One region of the Streptomyces sp. 63XJN7_1_ISO-PGPR-S23-121 genome, then DNA from elsewhere that is predicted to be linked to it. Evidence: predicted binding sites of a transcription regulator. Region 1 holds the regulator's gene; each other region holds the start of a gene.
What was found. The regulator HrcA, encoded in region 1, represses chaperone genes, less so after heat shock. The targets are predictions, from matches to a motif close to TTNGCACTCNGNNNNNCNGAGTGCNAA.
Positions count from the first base shown of each region.

Region 2: the regulator HrcA is predicted to act here: its motif matches at 2,006-2,032, upstream of groES (co-chaperone GroES).
Region 3: the regulator HrcA is predicted to act here: its motif matches at 1,304-1,330, upstream of groL (chaperonin GroEL).

Region 1 covers NZ_CM149653.1:6,525,180-6,528,450, forward strand. The annotation lists gene dnaJ (molecular chaperone DnaJ) at 1-611, opposite strand, end outside; gene hrcA (heat-inducible transcriptional repressor HrcA) at 612-1,628, opposite strand; gene AC0VYN_RS29275 (MBL fold metallo-hydrolase) at 1,791-2,516, shown strand; gene AC0VYN_RS29280 (DUF3097 domain-containing protein) at 2,551-3,271, shown strand, end outside.
Region 2 covers NZ_CM149653.1:721,329-724,599, reverse strand. The annotation lists gene groL (chaperonin GroEL) at 1-1,420, opposite strand, end outside; gene groES (co-chaperone GroES) at 1,551-1,859, opposite strand; gene AC0VYN_RS03510 (polysaccharide deacetylase family protein) at 2,158-2,877, opposite strand; gene AC0VYN_RS03505 (polysaccharide deacetylase family protein) at 2,874-3,271, opposite strand, start outside.
Region 3 covers NZ_CM149653.1:7,505,358-7,508,628, reverse strand. The annotation lists gene thrC (threonine synthase) at 1-228, shown strand, start outside; gene AC0VYN_RS33560 (MoaD/ThiS family protein) at 225-500, shown strand; gene AC0VYN_RS33555 (cold-shock protein) at 942-1,145, shown strand; gene groL (chaperonin GroEL) at 1,492-3,114, shown strand.

The DNA of each region.
Region 1 (3,271 bases):
GCGCACTCGGGGCACGGGGTGGGGACGACGGTGCCGAAGCCCTGGCACTGGGGGCAGGGGCGGGAGGTCATGACCTGACCCAGGAAGGACCGGGTGACCTGCGACACCTCACCGCGGCCGCGGCACATGTCACACGTCTGGGCCGAGGTGCCGGGGGCCGCGCCCTCGCCGTTGCAGGTGTTGCAGACGACGGCCGTGTCGACCTGGATGTCCTTGGTCGTCCCGAAGGCGGCCTCGTCCAGCTCGACCTCGAGGCGGATCATCGCGTCCTGGCCCCGGCGGGTGCGCGAGCGCGGACCGCGCTGCGACGCCGTACCGAAGAACGCGTCCATGATGTCCGAGAAGTTCCCGAAGCCACCCGCGCCGAAGCCGCCCGCGCCCGCGCCGCCGGCCTGCGAGAGCGGGTCGCCGCCGAGGTCGTAGACCTGCTTCTTCTGCGGGTCCGACAGCACCTCGTAGGCGGCGTTGATCTCCTTGAACCGCTCCTGGGTCTTCGGATCGGGGTTGACGTCCGGGTGCAGCTCGCGGGCGAGCCTCCGGAACGCCTTCTTGATCTCGTCCTGGGACGCGTCGCGGCGTACGCCGAGTACGGCGTAGTAGTCCGTGGCCACCTACGACTCCGCCAGGATCTGTCCGACGTACCGTGCCACTGCGCGTACCGCTCCCATCGTTCCCGGGTAATCCATGCGGGTCGGTCCGACCACGCCGAGCTTGGCAACCGCCTCGCCGCCCGAACCGTAGCCCACCGACACGACGGACGTGGAGTTGAGTCCTTCGTGGGCGTTCTCATGACCGATACGGACGGTCACGCCCGGATCCTTCGCCTCGCCGAGCAGCTTGAGGAGCACGACCTGCTCCTCCAGTGCCTCCAGGACGGGCCGGATCATGAGGGGGAAGTCGTGCCCGAAGCGGGTGAGATTGGCGGTGCCGCCGATCATCAGCCGCTCCTCGTTCTCCTCGACCAGCGTCTCCAGCAGCGTGGAGAGCACCGTGGAGACCGTACCGCGGTCCTCGGCCTCGAAGGCCTCCGGCAGATCCTCGACCAGGCTCGGGACGTCCGAGAACCGGCGGCCCGCGACCCGGCTGTTGAGCCGCGCGCGCAGATCCGCCAGGGACGCCTCCCCGAACGGCGCCGGGCAGTCGACCATGCGCTGCTCGACCCGCCCGGTGTCCGTGATCAGCACGAGCATCAGGCGCGCGGGCGCCAGGGAGAGCAACTCCACGTGCCGCACGGTCGACCGGGTCAGCGAGGGGTACTGCACGACGGCGACCTGCCGGGTGAGCTGCGCGAGCAGCCGCACCGTACGGGCCACCACGTCGTCGAGGTCGACGGCGCCCTCCAGGAAGTTCTGGATGGCGCGCCGCTCGGGCGCGGTCATCGGCTTGACGCCGGCCAGCCGGTCGACGAAGAGCCGGTAGCCCTTGTCGGTCGGGATGCGCCCCGCGCTGGTGTGCGGCTGGGCGATGAAGCCCTCGTCCTCGAGGGCCGCCATGTCGTTGCGCACGGTGGCCGGGGACACGCCGAGGTTGTGCCGCTCGGTGAGGGCCTTGGAGCCGACGGGCTCCTCGGTGCCGACGTAGTCCTGGACGATGGCGCGCAGCACCTTCAGCCTGCGTTCACTGAGCATCGCGCACACCTCCAAAAAGCCGTCCGCCCGGTGTTCTCCCTGGCACTCACCGTGTTCGAGTGCCAGACTTCCCCGGCCCAGTGTACGGCCGCGGGGTACGCCCCCGGCAAGGGCGGGGCGCCGCCGTCGTGACCGGGGCCCTCGGGCGCTAGCGTCGGCGCCGTGACGGTGACTTGGGAAGACCTGGGGTGGGAGCGGCTGGCGGCCGGGGTGGGGCGGTGCCGCCTGCCGGGGTGGGACTGCACGGCGGGGCTGGTCGTCGGCGCGGACGCGGCGCTGGCGGTCGACGCCGGGTCGGGCCTCGGCGAGGGCGCGCGGTTGCGCGGGGCGGCGCGGGAGCTCGCCGGTCGCCGTGTGACGCATCTCGCGCTGACCCACGCGCACTTCGACCACGTCCTCGGCGCCGCGGCGTTCGCGGGCGCGGAGGTCTTCGGGGCGGCGGGCGTGGCCGCGGTCCTCGCGGGGGGCCGGGAGGCGCTGCGCGCGGACGCGGTGGCCCACGGCCTGGACGCCCGGCTCGCGGAGGAGGCCGCGGACGCCCTCGTCCCGGTACGCCACGAGGTGTCCGGCGAGCGGACGCTCGACCTGGGCGGCGGCCGGCGGGTGGTGCTGGCCGACGTCGGCCCCGGGCACACCGGCCACGACCTCGCGGTGCTGGTGCCGGGGGACCCGGCGGTCGTCTTCTGCGGGGACCTGGTCGAGGAGTCCGGCGAGCCGCAGGCGGGGCCCGACGCCGTACCGGCCCGCTGGCCGGCCGCCCTCGACCGGCTGCTCGGCCTGGGCGGCGAGGACGCGCTGTACGTCCCCGGGCACGGGGCGGTGGTGGACGCGGCGTTCGTCCGGGCCCAGCGGGACGCGCTGGCCGCCCGCTTCGGCGTGTCGCGTTGATCACGGCGCGGGCGTTCCTCGTATCGTCGGCAGAATGCGCCAGTACTCCGCCGATCTGACTCCGCCGTGGAAGAAGCCGCAGCCGGTGCCCGAGGTCCCGGCCGACCCCGGTCTGGTGGTCGAGGAGCCCGGCACCGGCTTCTGCGGCGCGGTGGTCTCCTGCGAGGCGGGGACGGTGACGCTGGAGGACCGCTTCGGCAAGCACCGGGTGTTCCCGATGGAGCCGCGCGGCTTCCTGCTGGAGGGCCGTGCGGTGACCCTGGTCAGGCCGGCATCGGGTCCGGTACGGCCCACCCGTACGGCGTCCGGTTCGGTGGCCGTCCCCAGTGCCCGGGCGCGCGTGGCCCGCGCCGGCCGCATCTACGTCGAGGGGCGGCACGACGCCGAGCTGGTCGAGAAGGTCTGGGGCGACGACCTGCGGGTCGAGGGCGTGGTCGTGGAGTACCTGGAGGGGGTCGACGACCTGCCGTCCGTCGTCGCCGGTTTCGCGCCGGGCCCGGACGCGCGGCTGGGCGTGCTGGTGGACCACCTGGTGCCGGCGTCGAAGGAGTGGCGGATCGCCGAGGCGGTGACGAGCGAGCACGCGCTGGTGGTGGGCCACCCCTACATCGACATCTGGGAGGCGGTGAAGCCGTCCTCCCTGGGCATCGCCTCCTGGCCGCGGGTGCCGCGCGGCCAGGACTGGAAGACGGGGGTGTGCCGGGCGCTGGGCTGGCCGGAGAACACGGGGGCCGCCTGGCAGCACATCCTCGGGC
Region 2 (3,271 bases), 5.8 Mb from region 1:
TCTCGAGCTCCGCCACCTTGGAGACGATGACGTAGCCCTCGAGGCCGGCGTTCTCGGCGATCCAGCGCAGCGGCTCGACGGCGGCCTTGCGGACGACCGACACACCGGTGGCCTCGTCGCCGGTCTTGCCGAGGTTGCCCTCGAGGACCTTGACGGCGTGGACCAGGGCGGAGCCACCACCGGAGACGATGCCCTCCTCGACCGCGGCGCGGGTCGCGGAGATGGCGTCCTCCAGACGGTGCTTGCGCTCCTTCAGCTCCACCTCGGTGGCGGCGCCGACCTTGATCACGCACACGCCGCCGGCCAGCTTCGCGAGGCGCTCCTGGAGCTTCTCGCGGTCCCAGTCGGAGTCCGTGTTCTCGATCTCGGCCTTGATCTGGGCGATGCGGCCCTCGACCTCGTCGCGCTTGCCGGCACCGTCGACGATCGTGGTGTCGTCCTTGGTGACGGTGATGCGGCGGGCGGTGCCGAGCACGTCCAGGCCGACCTGGTCGAGCTTGAGGCCGACCTCCTCGGAGATGACCGTGGCGCCGGTGAGGACGGCCATGTCCTGCAGCATCGCCTTGCGGCGGTCGCCGAAGCCCGGGGCCTTCACCGCGACGGCGTTGAAGGTGCCGCGGATCTTGTTCACGACGAGGGTGGAGAGCGCCTCGCCCTCGAGGTCCTCGGCGATGATCAGCAGCGGCTTGGAGGCACCCGCCTGGATGACCTTCTCCAGCAGCGGCAGCAGGTCCGCGATGGAGGAGATCTTGCCCTGGTTGATGAGGATGTAGGGGTCCTCCAGGACGGCCTCCATGCGCTCCTGGTCCGTCACGAAGTACGGCGACAGGTAGCCCTTGTCGAAGGCCATGCCCTCGGTGAAGTCCAGCTCCAGACCGAAGGTGTTGGACTCCTCGACGGTGATGACACCGTCCTTGCCGACCTTGTCCATGGCCTCGGCGATGAGCTCGCCGACCTGCTGGTCCTGGGCGGACAGCGCGGCCACGGCGGCGATGTCGGACTTCTCGTCGATCGGGCGCGCGGTGGCGAGGAGGTCCTCGGACACGGCGGCGACGGCCGCGTCGATGCCCTTCTTCAGCAGCGCCGGGGAGGCACCGGCGGCGACGTTCTTCAGACCCTCGCGGACCAGGGCCTGGGCCAGGACGGTGGCGGTGGTGGTGCCGTCACCCGCGATGTCGTTGGTCTTGGTCGCCACCTCCTTCACCAGCTGGGCGCCGAGGTTCTCGTACGGGTCCTCGATCTCGACCTCGCGGGCGATCGTGACACCGTCGTTGGTGATGGTGGGGGCGCCGAACTTCTTGTCGATGACGACGTTGCGGCCCTTGGGGCCGATCGTCACCTTCACCGTGTCGGCAAGCTTGTTGACGCCGCGCTCGAGGGCGCGACGGGCGTCCTCGTCGAACTTCAGGATCTTCGCCATGGGAGCGTGAGCCCTCTCGGAAATCTGATCTAACGGAAAACAGACTGCGCCCCTCGCGCCCGGCTTCTTATCGGTCGCGGGGGCCAGGGGCGCAGCTGTCGAGCAGAGTCGAGGTGAGTCGACCTACGGCTTACTTCTCGATGATCGCGAGCACGTCGCGGGCCGAGAGGACGAGGTACTCCTCGCCGTTGTACTTCACCTCGGTGCCGCCGTACTTGCTGTAGAGCACGACGTCACCGACGGAGACGTCGAGCGGAAGACGGTTGCCGTCCTCGAAGCGGCCCGGGCCCACGGCCAGGACGACGCCCTCCTGGGGCTTCTCCTTGGCGGTGTCCGGAATGACCAGGCCCGAAGCCGTGGTCTGCTCGGCGTCGAGCGGCTGGACCACGATGCGGTCCTCGAGCGGCTTGATGGCAACCTTGGAGCTGGTGGTCGTCACGATCCGACCTCCCCCTTCGGAGATCTCACGGGGTTAACTGTCTGAGGTGGCGACCAGGTGGATCCGTCGTCGCGGGTGCCGGACCTGCCCGTCGCGTAGTTGGCACTCTCCAGGGGGGAGTGCCAGACCTGAGACTATGACCGCGATTAGCACTCGGTCAAGCGGAGTGCCAATGCCTGCGGCGCGTCGTGGGATTTTCTGGTGCCGGTGCCGGTTTTCGGGCGCACCCGGCGTGGGTGTGGGCGTCGCCAGGGGCTGCCGCCCCCGGACCCCCGCTTCGGCCTGGACGGCCTCGTCCTCAAGCGCCGGACGGGCTGTTTCGACCCAGGTAGTCCTCCAGGCGGCCCACCCGGAGGTCCTGTTGCTCGATCCGGCGCAGCAGGTGCTCCGTGCGGGACGGAGCGGTGACCGAGACGATGTCGCCGGGGTGGAGGCGGTGGTCGCCGCGGGTCCAGGTCAGGTCGCCGTCGGCGCCCAGCTCGGCCCGCCACAGGACGACGGCCGTGATGCCGCAGTCGGCGGCGGCCCGCAGGGTCGTCGGGTCGTACCGGCCGTGGGGCGGGCGCAGGAGGCGGGGGCGGACGCCGAAGCGGGAGTGGAGCTTGGTCTGCTGGCCGCAGATCTCGGCGCGCTGGCCGGCGTAGGGCAGGCCGCGCAGGGCGCGGTGGTCCAGGGTGTGGTTCTGCAGGCTCGCGCCGACGGAACGCAGCCGGGCGAAGCGGCCGTACGCCGGCCCGGCCACGGTGTCGGAGAGGAACAGGGTGACCGGGAGCCGCCGTTCGCGGACGAGGCCCGCGAGGCGGGGGTCCCGGTCGGCGCCGTCGTCGTAGGTGAGGAAGACGACCCGGTCGGCGGTGCGCACGTGGTCCAGGACGGGCGGCGGTGCGTGGCCCCCGCCGCCCGCCCGGGCCGCCTTGCCGGCCGTGGGGTGGCCGGCGGGGCCGGCGAACGGGGCGCAGCCGGTGAGCAGTACGGCTGCCAGGGCGGCCCCGGCCGGCCGGAACCGCCCGCGCCTCACAGGTAGTCCTCCAGCCGGGCCACCGCGTATCCGGCGGCGGTGATCCGGTCCAGGAAGCGGCGGACCATGTCCGTCATCGTGCCGTCCCAGTCGTCGCGGCCCCGGAAGTGGGTGAGGACGATGTCGCCCGGGTGGAGGTCCCGGTCCCACTCGCGGTACTCCCAGTGGTCGACGTAGACCTCCTCGTTCCAGATCGGCGCGTACCTGACGCCGCAGGACCTGGCGGCGCGCAGGGTGTCCCGGTTGTAGTTGCCGAAGGGCGGGCGGAAGAGGGCGGGGCGCTTGCCGTAGCGCTTCTCGATCACCTCCTGCATGCCGCAGATCTCGCGTCTCTGCTGCGCGTAGGAGAGCGCCGGGAGGTAGGGATGGCTCAGGGTGTGGCTGTTGAGGGTGA
Region 3 (3,271 bases), 980 kb from region 1:
ATCAAGCTGCTGGCCCGCACGGAGGGCATCTTCGCGGAGACCGCCGGCGGTGTGACGGTGGGCGTCACGAAGAAGCTGATCGAGAACGGCGTGCTGGACCCGTCGCTCACCACGGTCGTCCTCAACACCGGCGACGGCCTCAAGACCCTCGACGCGGTGGCCGGCACCGGCCTGACCGCGACGATCCGCCCCAACCTGGACTCCTTCCGAGAGGCTGGCCTCGCATGAGCGTGACCGTTCGCATCCCCACCATCCTGCGCACCTACACCGGCGGGAAGGCCGAGGTCGCCGCCGACGGCGCGACCCTCGCCGAGGTCATCTCGGACCTGGAGAAGAACCACACCGGGATCGCCGCCCGCGTCCTGGACGACCAGGGCAGGCTGCGCCGCTTCGTCAACGTCTACGTCAACGACGACGACGTCCGCTTCGAGCAGGGCCTGGAGACGGAGACCCCGGACGGCGCCGGCGTCTCGATCATCCCGGCGGTCGCGGGCGGCTGAAACGCCCCCTTCGTTACCTTCGGTAAACGGCGTCACTCCGCGTTCAGCGAATTGCCCCCTCCCGGGAGAGAAGTGGAGGGGGCAATTCCATGTGATTGAGCGCGGTAGAGTTGGGGAACGCGCTCCCGATCACCGGGACGGCGCCCCGGAATTCCTGCCCCCGGCCCGACAAGATGTAGCCAAAGTGTGGGCGTATTTCGCGGCTTTTGTTCTCTTTGTGTAGCCCGACTTGACCCGAATTCAGGCGCATTGTCGCCACATTCCGGACCGGCTACGTCCAGATTTCTCGTCCGATTGCCCTGTTGCAGACGGCAGTTGGACAGATACATTCGGCCGCGGTCGACGCGTTCCGGCGCACGCCCCCACCCATTGGGGGGTGAGGTCTGACCCGGATCCGCGAAGTGCGGATCTGTGCAAGGGCCAGTAATAGGGGAGTTAGGCATGGCTCAGGGCACCGTCAAGTGGTTCAACGCGGAGAAGGGGTACGGCTTCATCGCGGTCGACGGTGGTGCGGATGTTTTCGTCCACTACAGCGCGATTCAGATGGACGGCTACCGCACCCTCGAAGAAGGCCAGCGGGTCGAGTTCGAGATCTCGCAGGGTCAGAAGGGCCCGCAGGCCGACATGGTTCGCCTCAGCGCCTGAGACGTGCGGCCACCGCAAGCCAACGGTCTTCTCCGAAGGGCCCGTACCCCCTGGGGTGCGGGCCCTTCGGCCTGCCCGGGCCCAGGCCCGGACCCCGGGGGTCCGCGCGGGCCGGTGTTCGCGGGCGGCTGAGCGACCGGCTCGATCCCCGGGGGGCGCTTGCACTCGGCAGGGGCGAGTGCTAATCATTGCGTTAGCACTCTGAAGGTGAGAGTGACAACGAGGACCGGGTCGGTGAGGCCCGCGGGCCGGGTGGGGAAGGAACCCACGAGGCCGGCGAGCCGTCCGTCGCGGGCGCGGGCGCGGTCCGAAGGAATCACCCCCAGTCCTGGAGGGACCACTTCACATGGCCAAGATCATCGCGTTCGACGAGGAGGCGCGGCGCGGCCTCGAGCGCGGCATGAACCAGCTCGCGGACGCCGTCAAGGTGACGCTCGGCCCCAAGGGCCGCAACGTCGTCCTCGAGAAGAAGTGGGGCGCGCCCACGATCACCAACGACGGTGTCTCCATCGCCAAGGAGATCGAGCTCGAGGACCCGTACGAGAAGATCGGCGCCGAGCTGGTCAAGGAAGTCGCCAAGAAGACGGACGACGTCGCCGGTGACGGTACGACCACCGCGACCGTCCTCGCCCAGGCCCTGGTGCGCGAGGGTCTGCGCAACGTGGCCGCCGGCGCCAACCCGATGGCCCTGAAGCGCGGTATCGAGAAGGCCGTCGAGGCCGTCTCCGCCGCCCTGCTCGAGCAGGCCAAGGATGTCGAGACCAAGGAGCAGATCGCCTCCACGGCCTCCATCTCCGCCGCCGACACCCAGATCGGCGAGCTCATCGCCGAGGCCATGGACAAGGTCGGCAAGGAAGGCGTCATCACCGTCGAGGAGTCCCAGACCTTCGGTCTGGAGCTGGAGCTCACCGAGGGTATGCGCTTCGACAAGGGCTACATCTCGGCGTACTTCGCCACCGACATGGAGCGGATGGAGGCGTCGCTCGACGACCCGTACATCCTCATCGCCAACTCCAAGATCGGCAACGTCAAGGACCTGCTGCCGCTCCTGGAGAAGGTCATGCAGTCGGGCAAGCCGCTGCTGATCATCGCCGAGGACGTCGAGGGCGAGGCCCTGTCGACCCTGGTCGTCAACAAGATCCGCGGCACCTTCAAGTCCGTCGCCGTCAAGGCCCCGGGCTTCGGCGACCGCCGCAAGGCCATGCTCGGCGACATCGCCATCCTCACGGGCGGCGAGGTCATCTCCGAGGAGGTCGGCCTCAAGCTGGAGAACGCCTCCCTCGACCTGCTGGGCAAGGCGCGCAAGGTCGTCATCACCAAGGACGAGACCACGATCGTGGACGGCGCCGGCTCCGCCGAGCAGGTCCAGGGCCGGGTCAACCAGATCCGCGCCGAGATCGAGAACAGCGACTCGGACTACGACCGCGAGAAGCTCCAGGAGCGTCTGGCGAAGCTGGCCGGCGGCGTGGCCGTCATCAAGGCCGGTGCCGCCACCGAAGTCGAGCTCAAGGAGCGCAAGCACCGCATCGAGGACGCCGTTCGCAACGCGAAGGCGGCCGTCGAGGAGGGCATCGTCGCCGGTGGTGGCGTGGCCCTGCTCCAGGCCTCCCAGGTCTTCGAGAAGCTGGAGCTCACGGGTGACGAGGCGACCGGCGCCAACGCCGTGAAGCTCGCCCTGGAGGCCCCGCTGAAGCAGATCGCCGTCAACGGTGGTCTCGAGGGCGGCGTCGTCGTGGAGAAGGTCCGCAACCTGACCGTCGGCCACGGCCTGAACGCCGCGACCGGTGAGTACGTCGACATGATCGCCGAGGGCATCATCGACCCGGCGAAGGTGACCCGTTCCGCGCTGCAGAACGCCGCCTCCATCGCCGCGCTGTTCCTCACCACCGAGGCCGTCATCGCCGACAAGCCGGAGAAGGCCGCCGCGGCCGCCCCGGGCGGCATGCCGGGCGGTGACATGGACTTCTGATCGACCGGTTCCGGTTGATCGACCGTCCTTCACGTACCGAGGGCGGCACCCCTGGCCACGGCCGGGGGTGCCGCCCTCGGGCGCGTCGTGCCCCGTGGCGCCGCGGGCGTGTGTGAGCCGGGTCACGGATGACGGGCCACCGGAATGGCGGTGGCGG